Regions from separate parts of the Metabacillus elymi genome, predicted to be linked through region 3. Evidence: predicted binding sites of a transcription regulator. Region 3 holds the regulator's gene; each other region holds the start of a gene.
The links. The regulator Rex, encoded in region 3, represses fermentation and respiration genes when NADH is low (regulators of the CRP and FNR family bind a similar motif). The targets are predictions, from matches to a motif close to TTGTGAAATATTTCACAA.
Positions count from the first base shown of each region.

Region 1 (6,502 bases), 2.1 Mb from region 3:
TGTGAACTAGTTGTAAGCAACTCTCATAATGAAACGATCACTGTGAAACGATCAAATACCATACATTTTCTCCAAAGTAAAAATCATAGATGCAAGGAAATACAATGGGAGCAACTTATTGATGATCCTCAAATGTGGCTACAGGCATACTCAGGATATACAGTTTATGAATGAGAAGAAGGTGCTGTATTTGGATAATGAAGCAAATTTGACTATTTTACTCTTAACAACTGAATATCGAGATCATATCATTGGAGGACTCGGCAGACATGTTACTGATTTAACTTCAGAAGGGATAAAGCGGGGGATTACGTATATCGTTGTTACAATTTCTAAAACAGATAGAGAATCATATAAAGTTGAAGATGGTGTTCACGTTTTTCGCTTACTACCCTGGAAGAGAAAGCCCTCAGAATTCTTGGATTACATTCGAAATATAAATTTTCGTTTTTCACAGTTTGTTTTACAGGAATTACAACTTTCCTTTGATTTAATACATGTTCATGATTGGTTAACTGGTATTGCGGGTAGTCAGTTAAAAGATATTTTGAAGATGCCGCTGCTCACAACCTTTCATGCGACCGAAATCGGAAGAAAGCAAGATCAGGTCACTGCTATAACCAAAAGGATAATAGATTATGAAACAAAGCTCGTACAGGCATCTGATCGTATCATCGTATGTAGTTTATATATGAAGAACGTCTTAATTAATGAGCTTGGCTGTCCCATAGAAAAGCTTGAGGTTATTCCAAATGGAGTCATTCCGAAGAATTATCAAGCAATTATGTTAAATGAAGATGTACGAAATAGGTTTCCTTTTATAAATTCTCCATTTTTATTTGCAATGGGAAGACTTGTTAAAGAAAAGGGCTTTCAACTATTTATCCATGCATTTTCGGAAATTCATCAAGAGTTCCCAGATTTTATACTTGTAATTGCAGGTAAAGGACCATTTGAATCAGAATTAAAGCAATTAACGAAAAAATTCAATTTAGAGAATAAAGTAATTTTTACAGGCTTTTTACATGATTTAGAACGGAATACCTTATTAAAACATTGTGATATGTTAGTTATACCGAGTTTATACGAGCCGTTTGGCATTATTGCATTAGAGGGTATGGCTGCTGCTAAACCGACTGTTGCCTTCAATATAGGTGGCTTAGGAGAAATCCTTGCAGAAAAGCGCGGAATTTTAATTAATGAAGCAAACAGTAAGAGCCTTGCAGAAATACTTCGTAAATATTTATCACAGCCTGATCAGTATCGGGAGATTGCATATAAAGGTTTCCAGTCAGTAAATTCTGAGTATAATTGGTCTTTACTTATTGATGAAACAGCTGATGTTTATAAAAATATGATATAAAAAGGCTCTTTTCTAAGAGAATGTTGCTTTTAGAACGAAAACTATTTAAGGTTGGTTGGAGCGGAAGTGCGAGACTCCTGCGGGAATAGCGGGACAGGTGAGACCCCACAGGCGTTTACGCCGAGGAGGCTCACCGCCCGCCCCGCGGAAAGCGAGCAACTGGAGCGGAAATCAACCACACCGCATTACTAGGTAAATAGCAACAAAGTTTGCGAAAACAGCCTATAAATAAGAAGTATTTAAGGTCAAAATTAAAATATAATGAAATTCATGTGGTATTTGTCTAATAAAAATGCTATTATATTAAAGTCTGATTTGTTTTATTAGTTTTTTATGTTTGGAGGGAAAGAAACATGCGTGTAAATATTACATTAGCTTGCACTGATTGTGGCGAACGTAACTATATTTCTAAAAAGAATAAACGTAATAACCCAGATCGTCTTGAGCTTAAGAAATATTGTTCAAGAGATAAAAAAATGACTACACACCGCGAAACAAAGTAACAGTAGGGATGTTTATTCCTACTGTTTTTTTTATTTTTAAGGCAATATATAAGATGAAAAAGAATGATTCCAACCTTCTCTTCCAGCTATAATAAAGGTAAGGAGGGTAATGACATATGGATAAGAAACATTTACGAACCTTAATTAAGCAGAGATTAGCTGAAATGTCTGAGGAAACATTTAGACACTATTCGAAGGATATTCATCAACAATTATTTTCTTTACAGTCTTGGAAAGAAGCTCATACAATTGCGGTGACAATATCAAATGGCCGTGAAGTTGATACCACAAACATCATCGAAAGGGCATGGCAAGACAAGAAACGTATCGTTGTCCCAAAATGTGACCCTAAAACAAATACGATGGAGTTTAGACAAATAACCTCCTTTGACCAGCTTGAACGCGTCTTTTTTGGTCTTTTAGAGCCGAAAGTTTTGGAAACGGAAAAAGTCAGTCCAAATCAAATTGATCTCATGATAATACCAGGTATCTGTTATGACAGGAGGGGCTATCGTATTGGCTATGGTGGCGGTTATTTTGACCGATATTTAACACATTACAAAAACGATACCTTGTCTTTAGCCTTTTCTATGCAAATTGTTGAGAAAGTGCCTGCTGAGCCACATGATCTTCCTGTTTCAACAATTATTACTGAATGTGGGGTAATTAACTAATATGTTAGAGCTCGAATTGGTTTGGGCCTTTTTGTTTATATGTTTGATATCATATGCTGGTTGGAAGGTAAATTCATTAACTGTCAGTGGTGCAATCGGAGCGGTATGTGTAGGATTTCTCATTTATCTAGGGTTTTCCTGGCAGGGTCTATTCGTATTAGGCTGCTTTTTCAGTAGTTCAAGTTTCTTAAGTAAATATCAAAGTTCAAAGAAGTCAAACCTTCAGGATATGCTAGAAAAAGGAGATCGCAGAGACATTGTTCAGGTGATGGCCAATGGAAGTGTTCCTGCGATACTTGGACTATTTCAATTTATCGAACCGAGTGTAGATCCTACGGTATTACTTTGCTTTTGTATATCGATCGCTGCTGCTAATGCTGATACATGGGCATCTGAGGTCGGTACGCTAAGTAAGCGAAAGCCTAGATTACTTTTAACCTTAAAAAAAGTAGAAAGAGGCACGTCTGGTGCAGTATCTATCCTAGGCACGAGTGCCGCATTAGCTGGAGCGACTTTTATAAGTATAATTGCAGGAATCTTGTTTTCTATTTCCTTTTACTTTATGTTGTGTATCGTAATTTTTGGTTTTATCGGAAATATCCTTGACACATTACTAGGGCAGACAATTCAAGTTAAATATAAGTGTAATGTTTGTGAAAAAATAACTGAAAAACAAATACATTGTAGTAATAGTGGTACGAAGCTGACAAAGTATAGTTTTCTAAATAATGATGCAGTGAACCTTTTATCAATTGCGTCTGCTACTATATTAGGTTTTATTCTTTCATGAAATGTTCAAATATTAATCTTACATAGAGACAATAGTAGTGTAAAATATAATTGTGAAGTAATTCACAAAGTATAAAGAATAAAACACTTGAAGGGTTGGAAGCAAATGGCTAGTAATGTAAATCGTGTCGCACTTATAGGTACAGGTTTTGTAGGATCTAGTTATGCATTTGCCTTGTTAAATCAAGGTGTTACGGAAGAATTAGTTTTAATTGATCTGAACAAGGAGAAATCAGAAGGTGACGCAATGGATCTTAATCATGGCTTAGCCTTTGCTCCAAGCCCTACTAAAATCTGGTATGGAGGCTATGAGGATTGTAATGATGCGGATATCGTTGTTATTTGCGCAGGAGCTAATCAAAAGCCTGGAGAAACCAGACTAGATTTAGTAGCTAAAAACGTAAAAATTTTCAAAACAATTGTAACTGATGTGATGGCTAGCGGGTTTGATGGTATCTTTATTGTTGCTACAAATCCAGTGGATATTTTAACATATGCGGTTTGGAAGTATTCTGGCTTGCCACAAAGCCGTGTTATTGGCTCTGGAACGATTCTTGATACAGCAAGATTTCGTTATCTTTTAGGTGAACATTTTAAAGTAGACACACGCAATGTTCATGCTTATATTATCGGGGAACACGGTGACACTGAGCTGCCAGTGTGGAGCCATGCTGATATTGGGGGTGTCCCAATCCTTGAAACTATGACCGATGAGCAGGAGAAGCTTGAAGAAATTTTTGTAAATGTCAGGGATGCAGCCTACCATATTATTAATCGAAAAGGCGCAACATATTATGGGATAGCGATGGGACTTGTCAGGTTAACAAAAGCCATTCTTCATAATGAACACTCTATTTTAACAGTATCTTGTCATTTAGCAGGTGAATATGGTGAGGATGATGTATATATAGGAGTTCCTGCGATTGTGAATCGAAATGGAATACAAAAGGTGGTAGAGCTTCGCCTAAATGAACATGAGAAAAAACAATTTGCCCATTCAGCAAATGTCTTAAAAGAAACAATGTTTCCCTTTTTTAAAGGATAAAAAAAGCCTTTCCTACTAAATATATGAGTAGGAGGGATGTTTATGAGACGACTCATTATGCTTGTAGCTGGAGGATTCGCATTATATCGCTATCGATATCAAATAGTGAATGTTGTATTAGGTCAACCTGAGCTACGTAGATACTTTATTCAATTATCAATGAGAGTTCCTTTTTTAAGAGATCGTTTTGTTAATCGTGCTTTTCATTAAAAAGTTAATTCTTGAAAAAGCTGACTTTGTAGTTAAGTCAGTTTTTTTTTACTTTATGCTTCTAAAAATTTCTTGGTTTTTTTAGAAGGTAGCTTAAAGGCAGGATTCTTCCTTTTCACTTTCATTACTTGTTATAATAAAGAAAAATAAAGGTCGGAGCGGATATTATGGTGATAGAGCAAGATTATTTATATTGGTCATTAATAGAACAACTAGTAGTGGAGCAGAAATATTCAATTTTGGCTCTATCCCAGGATGGTCGTGAGGTATTGCTAGAGCCGTTTCGTAATAAACAATTTACGCTAGTTCGGTTAAGAAGAATGGATGTTGATTGGGGAAACACACTTGCTTTAGATATTGAACAAGCAGGTGCAAGATTTGAACAACTTTTAAGAAATGGTGTAAGAGGTCCAATTCGTATAATGAATATATATGTTTCTTCATTACCACCTGTAGATGACTATCCTGAAAGCTTTGTTAAAGGATACAGTAGATCGAAAGGTAAAATAGATATAACCTCTACCTTGTTAATAAAGGATAATCTAAAGGAAAAGATTCAAAAATTAGAAGAAGCATTAAATGTTCCAGTGAAATTTGATCATGAAATACAAAGGGAAAATCTAGAACTTGCAGACATTCAAAAAGTAAGAAATAGAGTTATCGACTTTCAAAACCAACAGAAAGAAGAAGAAAGAAAAATCTTTCAAAATGGTAAGCCTTTTTTAACGTATCTTTTTTTAGGATTACAAATTTTTATGTTTCTCCTTCTCGAATTATACGGCGGAAGTACTAATTCGGAGACTTTAGTTCGTTTCGGAGCAAAATATAATCCCCTCATTTATGAAGGGGAGTGGTGGAGATTTTTCACTCCCATTGTGTTACATATTGGTTTTTTGCATTTACTGATGAATAGTTTTGCGCTCTATTACATTGGGCCTGCAGTTGAACGAGCGTATGGCTCACTACGCTTTTTGTTTATCTATTTAGTTGCTGGCGTTTCTGGTTCGATTGTAAGCTTTGCATTTAGTCCGTTTCTATCTGCGGGTGCCTCTGGTGCTATATTCGGTTGTTTCGGTGCGTTATTATACATAGGGGTGCAAAATAGAAAAGTTTTTTTTCGAACGATGGGTTCTAACCTATTAGTAGTAGTAGCCATTAACTTGGCGCTTGGCTTTGCAATTCCAAATATTGATAATGCGGGACATATTGGTGGATTAGTTGGTGGTTTTCTTGCAGCATTAATTGTTCAACTTCCTAAAAGAAAGCATATTCTACTGAGACTAATAGGTTTAGCTGCAACAATTACTTTATTAGTTATTTTATATCGTTACGGAATTAGCCAAACTGAAGAGCAGCATTCGCAGTATACAGTTCTTCAAGGTCAAGAGTTAATACAGGATGAAAAATATGAAGAAGCATACACTTATTTAAATGAAGCAATAAAAACGGATAACAGCTCAAATGATCTCTTGTTTTTGTTATCTGTAAGTGAAATTGAATTGGAAAAGTATGATCAAGCAGTCCGGCATTTAAAACAAATTATTTCAGATGATAATTCCTATCATCAAGCTCATTTTAACCTCTCGATCTTATATGCAAATAGGGGTGACATTTCTCTTGCATTGGAAGAGGTAAATAATGCATTGGAATATGACCCTACAAATGAGGATTATAAATCATTTAAGGAACAAATTAATCGTTAAGCGATATGTTCTGAATAAATTTAAATGGTAAACCATTCTCAGCTTGAATAAGAATCACAATATGAGAGTAATTTTTTGCAATCAAAATCAAAGGCATGGTGCTGCCAATTGGTTCAATCACCTTGCCTTCTTTTGTTTTTAAACCTAAAAAGTAATTTTTATATAAACCCTCCCATAGACTACCAATCACTTCTTGTGTTTTAGCCTTTGATAAT
Region 1 is NZ_CP055263.1:177,282-183,783, reverse strand. It holds gene HUW50_RS00935 (hypothetical protein) at 1-174, shown strand, start outside; gene HUW50_RS00930 (glycosyltransferase family 4 protein) at 167-1,363, shown strand; gene rpmG (50S ribosomal protein L33) at 1,717-1,866, shown strand; gene HUW50_RS00920 (5-formyltetrahydrofolate cyclo-ligase) at 1,983-2,540, shown strand; gene HUW50_RS00915 (DUF92 domain-containing protein) at 2,542-3,330, shown strand; gene HUW50_RS00910 (L-lactate dehydrogenase) at 3,436-4,374, shown strand; gene HUW50_RS00905 (hypothetical protein) at 4,417-4,584, shown strand; gene HUW50_RS00900 (rhomboid family protein) at 4,752-6,287, shown strand; gene HUW50_RS00895 (hypothetical protein) at 6,277-6,502, opposite strand, start outside.
Region 1: a site for Rex is predicted at 3,381-3,398, ahead of HUW50_RS00910 (L-lactate dehydrogenase). Genes of this name have one in related genera too.

Region 2 (6,502 bases), 1.4 Mb from region 3:
CATGACATTATTTTTAAAGGTAACTTCATTTGGATGTGAATACGCAACTGGAATGGCAGCAAGATGTACGACCGCATCTGCTCCAGCAAGCACCCCGTAAACTTCACCTAAGTTTTGTAAATCGGTTATAATAGTTTTACAAAGTGGAGCAATTGGATGCTTCACATCTGCATTAACTACTTCATATCCACTATCAAGAAATTCCTTAATTACCCAGTGACCAAGAAGGCCACTTCCGCCAGTAACGACTATTTTTTTCAAATAATTCTCTCCCTTACTGTAAAATTTCTTCTACTTGTGAAATGACATCGCTCGTTAATGTCACACCCACACCTTTAACATTTTCAATTATTTGTTCAGGTTTTGTCGCACCAACTAATGTACTTGCCACACCAGGTTGACGCAAAATCCAAGCAATGGCTAATTGAGATAAACTAATATCAAGTTCATTCGCAATTCCACTTAATTTTTCAACCTTTAACAGGATTTCATCATTTAAGAATTGACCCATATGCATGTTCGCTTTCGGATCTGTTGCACGACTTCCTTCTGGCGCACGATTGCTTACGCTATATTTCCCAGTTAACACTCCTTGTGCTAATGGTGAAAAGACAATTTGACTTATTCCATGCTGCTCACTTACTGGTAGTACTTCTTTTTCAATATAACGATGAAACATATTATAGTTTGATTGATTAACAATTATCCTATCTAATAGATACTTATCTGATGTACCGATTGCTTCTTGAATTTGTTGTGCCGACCATTCACTTACCCCAGCATATAAAATCTTACCTTGACGGATCAGATCATCAATTGTTCTTAAGGTTTCATCAACTGGTGTTTCTGGATCATAGCGATGACAGTAATAAATATCTACATAATCAGTTTTCAACCGTTTTAAACTAGCATGAAGCTGTTCAAAAACATGTTTTCTCGAAAGGCCTCGATCATTTGGTCCATCTCCCATTTGTCCAAACACTTTTGTTGCTAGCACATAAGAATCGCGATTATATTTGCTAAGAGCTTCACCGACTACTTTTTCTGATTCACCTCTTGCATATACATTTGCTGTATCAAATGAATTCACCCCAAGGTCGTAAGCGGTTTCAATTGTTTGAATCGCTTTATCCTTTTCAGTAGAAGCTCCAAATGTTAACCAACTCCCTAAGCTTACCTCACTGACCTTTAACCCTGATCCTCCTACACGTCTGTATTTCATGTTCCCATCTCCCCTTTCTAAAGAAAAAGCTATAACAATTGGTGTTTCCTTATCGATAACGGTTACACTTTTTTGTTTCTACCTACGGATAAATCTTTCTTCACTAGAATTATAAATTTTTTGAATAGTGTATACAAGTACTGAAATATTATTGATATAATAAAAATTATGTAATCTACTATAAAATTTATAGTTACTACAAGGAGGATACTATGGAGAAATTGGATGGCATACTAATTGAATGCTCAATCGAAAAAGCACTTGATATTATTGGTGGGAAATGGTCTTTTCTTGTGATTAAAGAACTCTTTGATGGGACAAGACGTTTCGGAGAATTACAGCGTTCAATTCCCAAAATAAGTCCAAAAGCGCTAACCGATACTCTCCGTCATTTAGAAAGTCATGGAGTATTAACTCGCGAAACCTTTGCAACAGTCCCAGTTACAGTTGAATATACATTAACTGAAAAGGGGCACTCACTTAATAAGTTGTTGAAGGAAATGAAAAAATGGGGTGCTCAGTGGGGATGAGTTAGCATTCTCTTCTTGCATTGTATCATTTGAAACTATCTTGAGTGAACTTCAATTTCTTTTTGAAGTTCACTCAATTCTAAGCCTTTATTTACCACCTTGATTAGGTATCGGTACTCTTTCAATTTCTTCTCTATCTTTCACATCATTTCGATCCTCAGTTCTCAAATTTTGGTTCATTCCCTCTGGATATGCCCCGACAACTTTATAATCACTTGATGAAAAAAGTCGTTTATGCCCTGTTCCTGCAGGTAAAATCCCCACATCTCCTTATTGAGTTTCCTTCCCTTTCTCTAGTTATTTTCTCACACTCGACAAATCCAACAAAATCCGGATTGTTCACTCCTAAAATGTGTGACTTATATCACATCTAAAATAATACAAAACCATTAATCTAACATTAAAGCTAAGCTGAGGGGGATTTTCATGAGCAAAAAAATCAAACATGAAGACAATAACGAATTAAAAGGAACGTTGATAAGCGTTTTTTCCATTGGACTAATCATAATGGTGATGTGGTTTAGTGTTTATTTCTTTTACCTTTCACGTTAATTTAGGGGGTTTGACTTATGCATATTCATAAATATGAGAAGATTTGGCTTGGATTTGGAATTTTTTCATTGGTTTTATTTTTAAGCATTATTGGTGTAACAGCCTTTGCATTTAATCACCATCCAGCAGGTGGCATGGAGACAATTGATCCAGAAAAGCTAGAGCAAACTGCACCATTTGATCATCCTGGTGTCCATCAAATCGATGAGGACACGTATGAAGTGGTGATTGTTGCCAAAACATTCGGCTATGATCCTCCAGAAATAAAGGTTCCAGCTGGAAAAAAGATTATTTTTAAGGTTGCTAGTGCTGATGTAAGTCATAGCTTTTCGATTGTCAATACAAATGTAAACATGATGGTGATTCCTGGTCAGATTAATACAAAAGAATATACTTTTGATAAGCCCGGGCAATATTTAGTGATTTGTAATGAGTATTGTGGAACAGGGCATCACTTTATGAAAACGTCAATCGAGGTGATTGAGTAATGAAACAAATTAGTATTGGTGATCGAAAATTAGCTTTGACCAACATTGTTTTTGCGTATATTGCATTTTTAATAGGAACGTTTTGTGGATTGCTTCAAGTATTTATTCGAAATGATGCTCTTACTCTACCATCTTGGCTAGATTATTATCAAGTTTTAACAGCACACGGGGTCTTACTAGCACTTATCTTTACAACATATTTTATTTTTGGATTTTTGATTTCTGGTATGAGTCATTCATTAGGAGCTTTCGGACCAAAAGTTCGACTATTTTCTTGGATTGGTTTTATCATTACAACTGCTGGTACATTGCTTGCAATAGTTGAAATTTTAGCAGGAAGAGCTTCTGTTCTCTACACGTTTTATGCACCATTGCAAGCAAGTGGCTGGTACTACGTAGGTTTAGCTCTATTTGTAGTCGGAACATGGATTTATAGCTTCGCACTAATTGGGCACTATGTTAAGTGGAAAAAACAACATAAAAAGCAGTTAAGTCCCTTGTTTGCGTTTATGACAATTTCCACACTTATTCTTTGGTTAATTGCCTGTTTAGGAGTAGTAGCTACCGTCTTATTTCAATTTATTCCTTGGGCATTTGGCTGGGTAGATACAATAAATGTTGAATTAAGCCGTTCACTATTCTGGTACTTCGGTCACCCACTTGTTTATTTTTGGCTGCTTCCAGCCTACATGGCTTGGTACGTTATTGTTCCGAAAATTATTGGTGGTAGAGTGTTTAGTGATTCCTTAGCACGTTTATCTTTTGTCTTGTTTATTCTTTTTTCAATTCCAGTCGGCTTTCACCATCAGCTTACAGAGCCTGGTATATCAAGTTTTTGGAAGTTCCTTCAAACGGTCTTAACGTTTATGGTTATTATCCCATCATTGATGACTGCCTTCTCGATGTTCGGAACGTTTGAGAAAACAGGTAGACAAAAAGGAGCAACAGGATTATTTGGCTGGTTCTTTAAATTACCATGGAAGGATGTTCGCTTTACTTCACTTTTTATTGCGATGTTCTTTTTCATACCTGGTGGTGCAGGAGGGATTATTAACGCAAGCTTCCAGCTAAATGAGGTTATTCATAATACATTGTGGGTAGTTGGACATTTTCATATTACGGTCGGAACTCCGGTTGCCATGACCTTTATGGGTCTTACATTTTGGTTAATTCCTTATTTAACTGGAAGAAGATTAACAAAATCAATTCAAAAACTCGCCTTTATCCAGGTTATTTCCTGGTCAACCGGAATGCTACTTATGAGTACATCTCAGCATATTTTGGGTTTACTAGGAGCACCTAGACGAACATCTTATGCTGGTTATATGAAGGATCCAACTGCTTTAGAATGGTTCAATGGTATCCTTTCAAACCATGTGACAATGGCTATTGGTGGTACGATTCTCTTTTTATCTGCTATGCTCTTAATCTATATTGTCTTTAATACGTTGTTCTTCGCACCCAAGGCTACAACAGAAAAGGAGCAGGTTGAATTCCCGATGGCAGAAAGCGATCTGGAACAAACACCTAAATATCTAGAAAATTGGTGGATATGGATTTGCATTGCCTTTGCCTTAATCGCGTTTGCTTACACGATTCCTTTAAGCGAGATGATTCATCATGCTCCACCTGGATCATCTGGATATAAAACATGGTAGGAGATGATAAACATGTTTTCAATAACCTTTGCTTTACTTGTTGTTACAACGATTCTTACAGCTATCATTGTAGATCTTACGACAAAAGAAGAGGACTTTTAATATAAATACAAATAGAGCAAAGCATAATCAGCTTTGCTCTTTCTATACTTTTGGCTCCGTTAAACTTGGTTGTTGATTTCAGCCGCAGCAGACGTTCTCTTCCGTTCCAATCAACAAAGTGCGAAAATCAACAGCGAAACTTAACAGGGCATTATTTTTTATAAGCTTTATAGTCTGCAAACTTGCAAAGGACAATCATCACAGCGACATATTTGACGAAGGCTATTAAGATTATAGACTGTTAAATAGCCTTTTTCATATTGTATAATCCCATCTTTTTTTAATTGATTAAGCATTCTCGTTACCGTTTCTCTTGGTGTACCAATAAATGAGGATATTTCGTCATGTGTGAATTTTTTTGTAATTCTCCACATGTCACCCTCTTGTATTCCATATGTGTTTGTCATACGGATAAGGACAGATGCTAACGCGCCATTCTTTCCAAAAAACATTAGGTCACGGAGCTTTGTTTGTGTAAGCTGTTGAGAAAAGCTAACCCATTTTGTGAATTCCATGGAAAAATTACGATTTTCCCAAAGAAGTATTTCAATATCATGTTTATCAATCACACCAACAACCGAATCCTCGATGGCCATTGCATTCTCCATTGAACCTCGCTTGCTACTCGACGTACAATCGCCAAACATATCATCCGCTTCAAAATAATTTAACGTTAGAATTTTTCCATCCTCTGTACTTTTATATAGATTGATTGAACCAACTAAAATGTAATAAATCTTATCTATTGAATCACCTTCATAATACAAATAATCTCCACTTCTAACGTGTATTGTACTCATTTTTTGCTTTAAAATATTAATACTATCTTTCGAAAATATATGTGTATTAACAACTTTTTCATTTGTCATTTTTAAAACTGTAGCTGTCATTTTCCTCGCCGCCCCATCACTTCGTTTTTCTTATCTTCATTGTAAAGAAATATTGGAGTGAATGTTATCAGGGAATTCCCTTATTTACATTCTATAATTCCCCTATTCATAAAGCAATGCGCTATCCTATAACAAAAAAAGAGCACCAAGCTATAACTAGCTGATGCCCTGATCGTTTTTAAGAAAAGGAACCTTCACGGTAATCATTGTTCCTTTGTTTCTAATTGAATTGATTTTAAACTGAGCATTAATGGATCGAGCCCTTTCTTCCATACTAAATAAACCAACTCCATTTTGCTTTGTTTGTGTATCAAAACCAACCCCGTGATCAGTAATGACCACCTCTAAATAATCCTCTTTTTCAATGATTGATAAAAATATCTCCTGTGTATTCGCATATTTCCGGGCATTAGTGATTGCTTCTTGGACAATTCGATAAATACTTGTTTCAACTTCTGAATGAAGCCTTCTTTGTAATTCATATGTAAAACAGGTTTTTAAACCGTAATGTTCTGAAAATTTATTAATAAATGAACGGATTGCAGGAACTAGTCCAAGGTCATCTAATATAGAAGGTCGTAATTGCCAGGAAATTTGTCTTATTTCTTCAATAATGTTCGAAATTTCAGTTTCCATTTGATCAACTAAAAGAGGATCCGTCTTTGTTCGATTAATCATGATGAGTAAACTATAAAGATTCTGACCAATTCCATCATGTAGTTCTCTAGAAATATTTTTTCTCTCTTCTTCCTGTAAACCAATCAGCTTTCTCATCATTCGTTGAAGCTCTTCTTCAGCTCGTTTCCTTGCTGTAACTTCATTTCTGATCGCTAAATATTGATAAGGCTTCCCCTGTATATTTAAAAATGGAACGATTGTTGTATCTACCCAATAATAGGTTCCATCCTTTGCTTGGTTTTTAATTTCACCCTTCCAGACCTTTCCAGCACCAATTGTTCTCCAAAGCTCACCGAAAAATGACTTTGGATGATATCCTGAGTTAATAATCTTATGACTGTTCCCAATTAACTCTTCCCTATTATACTTTGATACCTTACAA
Region 2 is NZ_CP055263.1:873,166-879,667, forward strand. It holds gene HUW50_RS04215 (NAD-dependent epimerase/dehydratase family protein) at 1-261, opposite strand, end outside; gene HUW50_RS04220 (aldo/keto reductase family protein) at 275-1,222, opposite strand; gene HUW50_RS04225 (winged helix-turn-helix transcriptional regulator) at 1,435-1,752, shown strand; gene HUW50_RS04230 (cupin domain-containing protein) at 1,840-2,016, opposite strand; gene HUW50_RS04235 (cytochrome C oxidase subunit II) at 2,179-2,304, shown strand; gene HUW50_RS04240 (cytochrome c oxidase subunit II) at 2,322-2,792, shown strand; gene HUW50_RS04245 (b(o/a)3-type cytochrome-c oxidase subunit 1) at 2,792-4,450, shown strand; gene HUW50_RS04250 (Crp/Fnr family transcriptional regulator) at 4,720-5,442, opposite strand; partial or broken gene HUW50_RS04255 (PAS domain S-box protein) at 5,599-6,502, opposite strand, start outside.
Region 2: a site for Rex is predicted at 2,105-2,122, ahead of HUW50_RS04235 (cytochrome C oxidase subunit II). Genes of this name have one in related genera too.

Region 3 (6,502 bases):
AAAGTAAAGAAGTATAACTTTTATACTTAGTTTTGGTGTCTAGCTCCAGCGCCTAGCGCCTAGTGAACTTCACACTCCTTATACGCTAAGTCAACATCGAATCGCTAACGCTCTTCGTGTTTCCTTTATCTCATACGGAGTGCTCTTGTTTCTCGTCGCTGAGCAAGCCGCTTCCGCTTTTCTTAGTGTAACTCTTCCCATTCATTCATTAAATTTTCTAGCTTTGATTGAAGAAGTTCATTCTCAGAGTTAATTCTTTGTACTTCTTCATGATTTTGATAGATGTTTGGATCACAGAGAAGAGCTTCATTTTTTTCAATTTGTTCCTCTATATGACCTATCTCAGCCTCGATCTCTTCTATTCTTCGTTGCTTCTGTCTTTCAAGCTTTTTTTGTTCTTTTTCTTGTTGATAGGAAAGTTTACCTTCTGGCTGTGCTGTCATCACCTTTTGAGAAGCTGATTTCCCCCCAGCCTCCTGTTCTAACCGTTCTAGCTCTAATTGTTCTTCCTTTTTAGTTAGGAAATAATCATAGTCTCCTAAGTACTCTCTCAAATGATTAGGTGAGAGTTCAAATACTTTTGTAGCGATTCTATTGATAAAATAGCGGTCATGTGAAACAAATAAAATTGTTCCAGGGTAATCAATTAATGCGTTTTCTAAAATTTCTTTACTATCTAGGTCAAGATGATTTGTCGGTTCATCTAGAATAAGAAAGTTCGCGTTTTGAAGCATTAGTTTTGATAGTGCAAGTCTCGCCTTTTCTCCACCACTGAGAGTTGAAACAGACTTTAAAACATCGTCACCAGAAAATAGAAAGTTTCCTAGAACTGTACGAATTTCCTTTTCCGTCTTCTGTGGATATTCATCCCAAAGCTCGTCCAGCACACGCTTATTAGATGTTAAATCTGCCTGCTGTTGATCGTAATAGCCAATTTGCACATGGGAGCCAAGGGCAAATGAGCCAGTTAATGAGTCAAGCTTCTGAACAATAGATTTGAGTAATGTAGATTTACCAATACCATTTGGACCAACTAGTGCGATACTATCACCACGTGAAATAGAAAAGGATATGTTTGAAATGACAGGATGAACCGAGTCATATGAAACAGAGATGTCTTTAGCCTTTAAGACATCATTTCCACTTTGTCTTTCAATATCAAATTGAAAGTTGGCTGATTTTTCGTCACCAAGTGGCCTATTCATTAAATCCATTTTCTCTAACTTTTTTCTTCTGCTTTGTGCAAGCTTAGTTGTCGAAGCACGGGCTAGGTTACGTTGGATAAAGTCTTTTAACTTAGCTACTTCTTCCTGTTGTCTTTCATAGCTTTTAAGCTCTTTTTCGTAGTTTTCTGCTTTATACTGTAAGTAGCTGCTGTAATTACCGAGATATTTTGTACTCGTATGTCGACTAATCTCGTATACTTGAGTTACAATTTTATCCAAAAAGTATCTATCATGAGAAACAATTAAAATCGCTCCAGGGTAGTTTTGCAAGTATTGTTCAAGCCATGTCAAAGTTTCAATATCTAAGTGGTTAGTTGGTTCATCTAATATTAAAAGGTCAGGGCTTGTTAATAGTAATTTCCCTAGTGCGAGGCGGGTTTTTTGGCCACCACTCAACGAAGATATTTTAGTACCTGGATCAAACTCGCTAAATCCGAGTCCATGAAGGATAGATCGAATATCAGCTTCATATTGATATCCACCGTTTTCTTTGAATTTCACTTGTAAGATGTCATATTCTTTTAGGAGTTTCTCAAATTTAAGTGATTCATGGGCAGGGTCAACTGTTGCCATTCTTTGCTCAACAAGTCTCATTTCCTTTTCCATTAACTGAAGCTCTTTAAATACTAAATTCATTTCTTCCCATATTGATAATTGAGATTCTAATCCCGTATCTTGAGCTAAGTAGCCGATTGATACATCTTTTGGTTTAATGATATCACCAGAATCATGTGACATGACTCCAGCAATTATTTTTAAAAGGGTTGATTTTCCGGCCCCATTACGTCCCACAATGGCAACTTTGTCTCTTGTTTGTACTTCTAGCTTAATATTCGATAAAATAGGGTCAGCGCCGAAATATTTACTAAGTTGATTTATTTGTAACAATATCATTGTTTTCACCTCTACTAATGCTTTAAGTTTAGCTTAATAGGGACATATGGGCAACAAAGATACAATAGATATCTATATTGTTGGACGGAGTGTTCTTTTTCTACGTCTCTTAGCAAGGCGCTTGCGCTTTTGTTCTCGTTTAGGAAATTATAAAATTCTTAAACTGTGGATAAGCGCACGAGATTCAGCTCCAGCGCCTAGCCCCTCGAGGTCATAAGCTAATTTAGAATTGAAGGCAAAGAACGCCTTCTATTCTAAATCATCTTATGCTTGTCGGGGCTGTTCAAGGCGCTTGCGCTTTTGGTCTATCCATATAATTGTCACAATAACAAACAGACAGATTTTAAAAAATAGTGTATAGTCTACGTATAAGGAGATATGAATATGTCAGAATTTACCCATTTTAATGAGCAAGGCAGAGCGAAAATGGTTGATATCTCTGCAAAAGAAATAACAGTTAGAACAGCACGTGCAAAGACAAGCATTCAAGTGACAAAAGAGGTATATGAAAAGATCACCAATCATGAAATTGGAAAAGGTGATGTATTATCTGTTGCACAGGTTGCTGGTATAATGGCAGCTAAACAAACATCAAATGTCATCCCTATGTGTCATCCTATTCCAATTAAAGGTGTAGATATTGAGTTTGAATGGGAAAAAAGTGATAGTACATATATACTTTTGATAAGTTCAACTGTAAAAACAAAAGGCAGTACAGGTGTCGAAATGGAAGCGTTAACCTCTGCAAGCATTTCAGCGCTTACAGTTTATGATATGTGTAAAGCTGTGGATAAAGGGATGGTTATCGGACCAACCTATCTAGTAGAAAAAACTGGTGGCAAAAGTGGAGATTTCATCAGGGAAGATATAATGAGCTAGTGAATAACAAATAGTTGATTGATAAAACATCTTAGTTAAAAGCAACTAGTTCTTTGCAATAAATATTTATTATGTTGCGCCGTTCACGCCGCCATATTGGTGTTGGGCTTGTAGTTATACACAGTTCTTCCCTTCATTTTGGATGGTGACGTTGGTACGTCATAGCACGTTTTGTATGAATGTGAGGGATAAAGAGTGAATATAGAACAATCTAAAATTCCGCAGGCAACCGCTAAGCGTTTGCCTTTATATTACCGGTTTTTAAAAAATTTACACTCATCTGGTAAGCAGCGTGTTTCTTCTGCCGAGCTAAGTGATGCTGTAAAGGTAGATTCTGCCACTATTCGGAGAGATTTCTCATATTTTGGTGCGCTAGGTAAAAAAGGGTATGGTTATAATGTGAATTATTTGTTATCCTTTTTTAGAAAAACATTAGATCAAGATGAAACAACGAAGGTATGTTTAATAGGTGTCGGTAATTTAGGGACAGCTTTTTTACATTATAATTTTACCAAGAATAATAATACTGTTATTTCACTTGCATTTGATGTTGATAATAAGAAAATTGGAACAGAAATTGGTGGAGTTCCTGTCTATGATTTAGATCATCTCGAAGAAATTATTCCAGAGGATGTAACTGTAGCAATTTTAACAGTACCTGCAACTGTCGCTCAGTCTATTACTGACAGACTTATTGTCAAAGGAATTAAAGGGATCTTAAACTTTACTCCGGCTAGATTAAATGTTCCAGATGAAATACGGATCCATCATATTGATTTAGCGGTTGAGCTTCAGTCGTTAGTTTATTTTTTAAAACATTATCCTAATGAAGATAAATAATAAAGACAGGGAGGTGGATTTCGATGCCAACACTTGGATTCGGAAGCCTATTATTAATTGCATTTGTTGCATTACTTATTTTTGGACCAAAAAAGTTACCTGATCTTGGTAAAGCAGTAGGTAATTCATTACGTGAATTTAAAAATGCAACAAAAGGTTTAGCAGATGATGAAGAAGATGATGTGAAAAAGATAGAAAAGAAGGACGAAGTCAAGTAAGATAGGATGAAACCGATATGAAAAATAATGAAATGTCGGTCATTGAACATATAACAGAGCTTAGAAAACGACTTGTTATTGTTGTCGTTTTCTTTTTCATAGCTATTATTGCTGGCTTTTTACTTTCAAGACCGATTATCGTTTATTTACAGCAAACAGATGAAGCAAAGAATTTAACACTAAATTCGTTTAATTTAACAGATCCATTAATGGTTTACATGCAATTTGCGTTTCTTATTGCATTTGTCATAACGTCACCTGTTATTTTGTATCAGCTATGGTCGTTCGTTAGTCCGGGCTTATACGAGAAAGAAAGGCGCGTTACTTTAAGTTATATCCCAATGTCACTAGGGTTGTTTTTTGTCGGGGTTTCCTTTTCATATTTTATCTTGTTTCCATTTGTGGTTGATTTTATGGAAAGGATCTCGAATGATCTAGAAGTTAATCAAGTAATTGGAATTCATGAATATTTTACTTTTTTATTGCAGCTAACTGTTCCGTTTGGGCTGCTGTTTCAGTTACCTGTAGTTATTATGTTTCTTACAAGATTAGGAATTGTTACGCCGATGTTCTTATCTCAGGTGCGAAAATATGCCTACTTTGTTCTACTTGTCATTGCGGCACTTATTACACCACCAGAATTAACATCACATTTAATGGTTTCGATACCGTTGTTTATTTTATATGAAATTAGTATTTGGGTATCCAGAATTACATATAGGAAAGCTCAGAAGCTAAGGTTCGAGGAAGAGAATGCAAAAAATGAGACTGAATAAAGTCTCATTTTTTTTTGTTCATTTTTTTGATTTTACTAGATAGGATAAACATTCTAATTGCCACTCCGATATCAAAGGTTGCAATTAGAATTAAAACGATTGTCGGAAAAGAAAAAATTCCATTTTCAGCACTGTTAATTGCTAAATACGTAAACAGCAACCCCATCGTTAAATAAAAGAATCCCATGGATATAGGGTTTGTTCTCATGTTAAAAGGCCTCCAATAATAACTTGCACTTGCTGCATGTCTTCAACTTGCTTCATCATTTTTTCAATGTCCTCACGAAATACAGTTTGAACTATGATTACCATCGTATTCATTGCCACATGGGCAAAGATAGGTACTATGATCCGCTTTGTTTTTACATATAAAAAGGCAAAGGTAAAACCCATCGACGCATATAAAAGAAGGTGCTGAGGCTCACCATGCAAAAGCGAAAAAAGAAGTGAGCTGATAAGGCCAGCAATGATAAAGTTCGTCCTTTTATATAACACACCAAAGATTATTTTTCGGAAAATGATCTCTTCTAATATCGGTCCGATAATTGAAGTAACAATAATGACTAATGGTGTTACTTCGATGACACTAACAATCATTTCTGTGTTTTCTGATCCAGGCTCTACACCAAATAGATTAATTTCGATGTTTGCAGCAAGGCTCTGGGCGAAAATAGCTAATAAGAATCCGCCAATTGCCCAACCGACAGAAGCGCCAACAGATGAAGGTTCCCCGCGAAGTAAACTCTCATTCTTACGTTCTTTCCTTAATAAAAAGAGAATAATGATAAACGCAAGGGTAAAGCTAAAGATTGTCCAATATGCAAATCTTTCAACCTGTGTAGCTCCTATATCTAAATAATGAAATAATCTGATCCCAGCAACCCCTGAAAGCTGCATGAGCATATATGTTAATAAAATAAACCAATAATGCTTTTTCATAGAGGCCTCCTTCATTTGACTAATGATGTGATATTTGACAGAACATCTGATCACGGAATTGAACATGGGCAAAATTAATCAAACCCTATTGTATCATACCTTTCAAATATCATATGTATGATAACTATGGTGAATTAATCAAAAGATGTTTATTGTATTTACAATTTAGACATAATCTTTTAGGCAAGTTCTTCAAAAAAATTTTAACTTCAGACTTGAAATTAGAAGAGATCTTATATAATATAATAATTGTGTTAGCACTCAAGGACAACGAGTGCTAATAAAAAGGAAAAATAATCATTTTTTAACGAATTTGAGGAGGTTGTTTCACTTGTTAAAGCCATTAGGTGATCGCGTTATTATCGAGTTAGTTGAATCAGAAGAAAAAACTGCTAGTGGTATCGTCCTTCCAGATAGTGCGAAAGAGAAGCCACAAGAAGGTAAAGTAGTAGCTGTTGGTACAGGTCGTGTATTAGATAGTGGAGAAAAAGTAGCTCTTGAAGTAGCAGAAGGCGATCGTATTATCTTCTCAAAATATGCTGGTACTGAAGTGAAATATGAAGGTACAGAATACTTAATTTTACGTGAAAACGACATTTTAGCTGTTATCGGTTAATAGAAACAGCACACATATCATAGAAAACATTTAAAACTTTGAGGAGGTCTTGTAAAAATGGCTAAAGATATTAAATTCAGTGAAGATGCTCGTCGTTCAATGCTTCGTGGTGTT
Region 3 is NZ_CP055263.1:2,234,946-2,241,447, forward strand. It holds gene HUW50_RS10730 (ABC-F family ATP-binding cassette domain-containing protein) at 183-2,120, opposite strand; gene moaC (cyclic pyranopterin monophosphate synthase MoaC) at 2,505-2,999, shown strand; gene HUW50_RS10740 (redox-sensing transcriptional repressor Rex) at 3,195-3,839, shown strand; gene HUW50_RS10745 (twin-arginine translocase TatA/TatE family subunit) at 3,863-4,057, shown strand; gene tatC (twin-arginine translocase subunit TatC) at 4,075-4,833, shown strand; gene HUW50_RS10755 (YdiK family protein) at 4,838-5,041, opposite strand; gene HUW50_RS10760 (CPBP family intramembrane glutamic endopeptidase) at 5,038-5,772, opposite strand; gene groES (co-chaperone GroES) at 6,104-6,388, shown strand; gene groL (chaperonin GroEL) at 6,446-6,502, shown strand, end outside.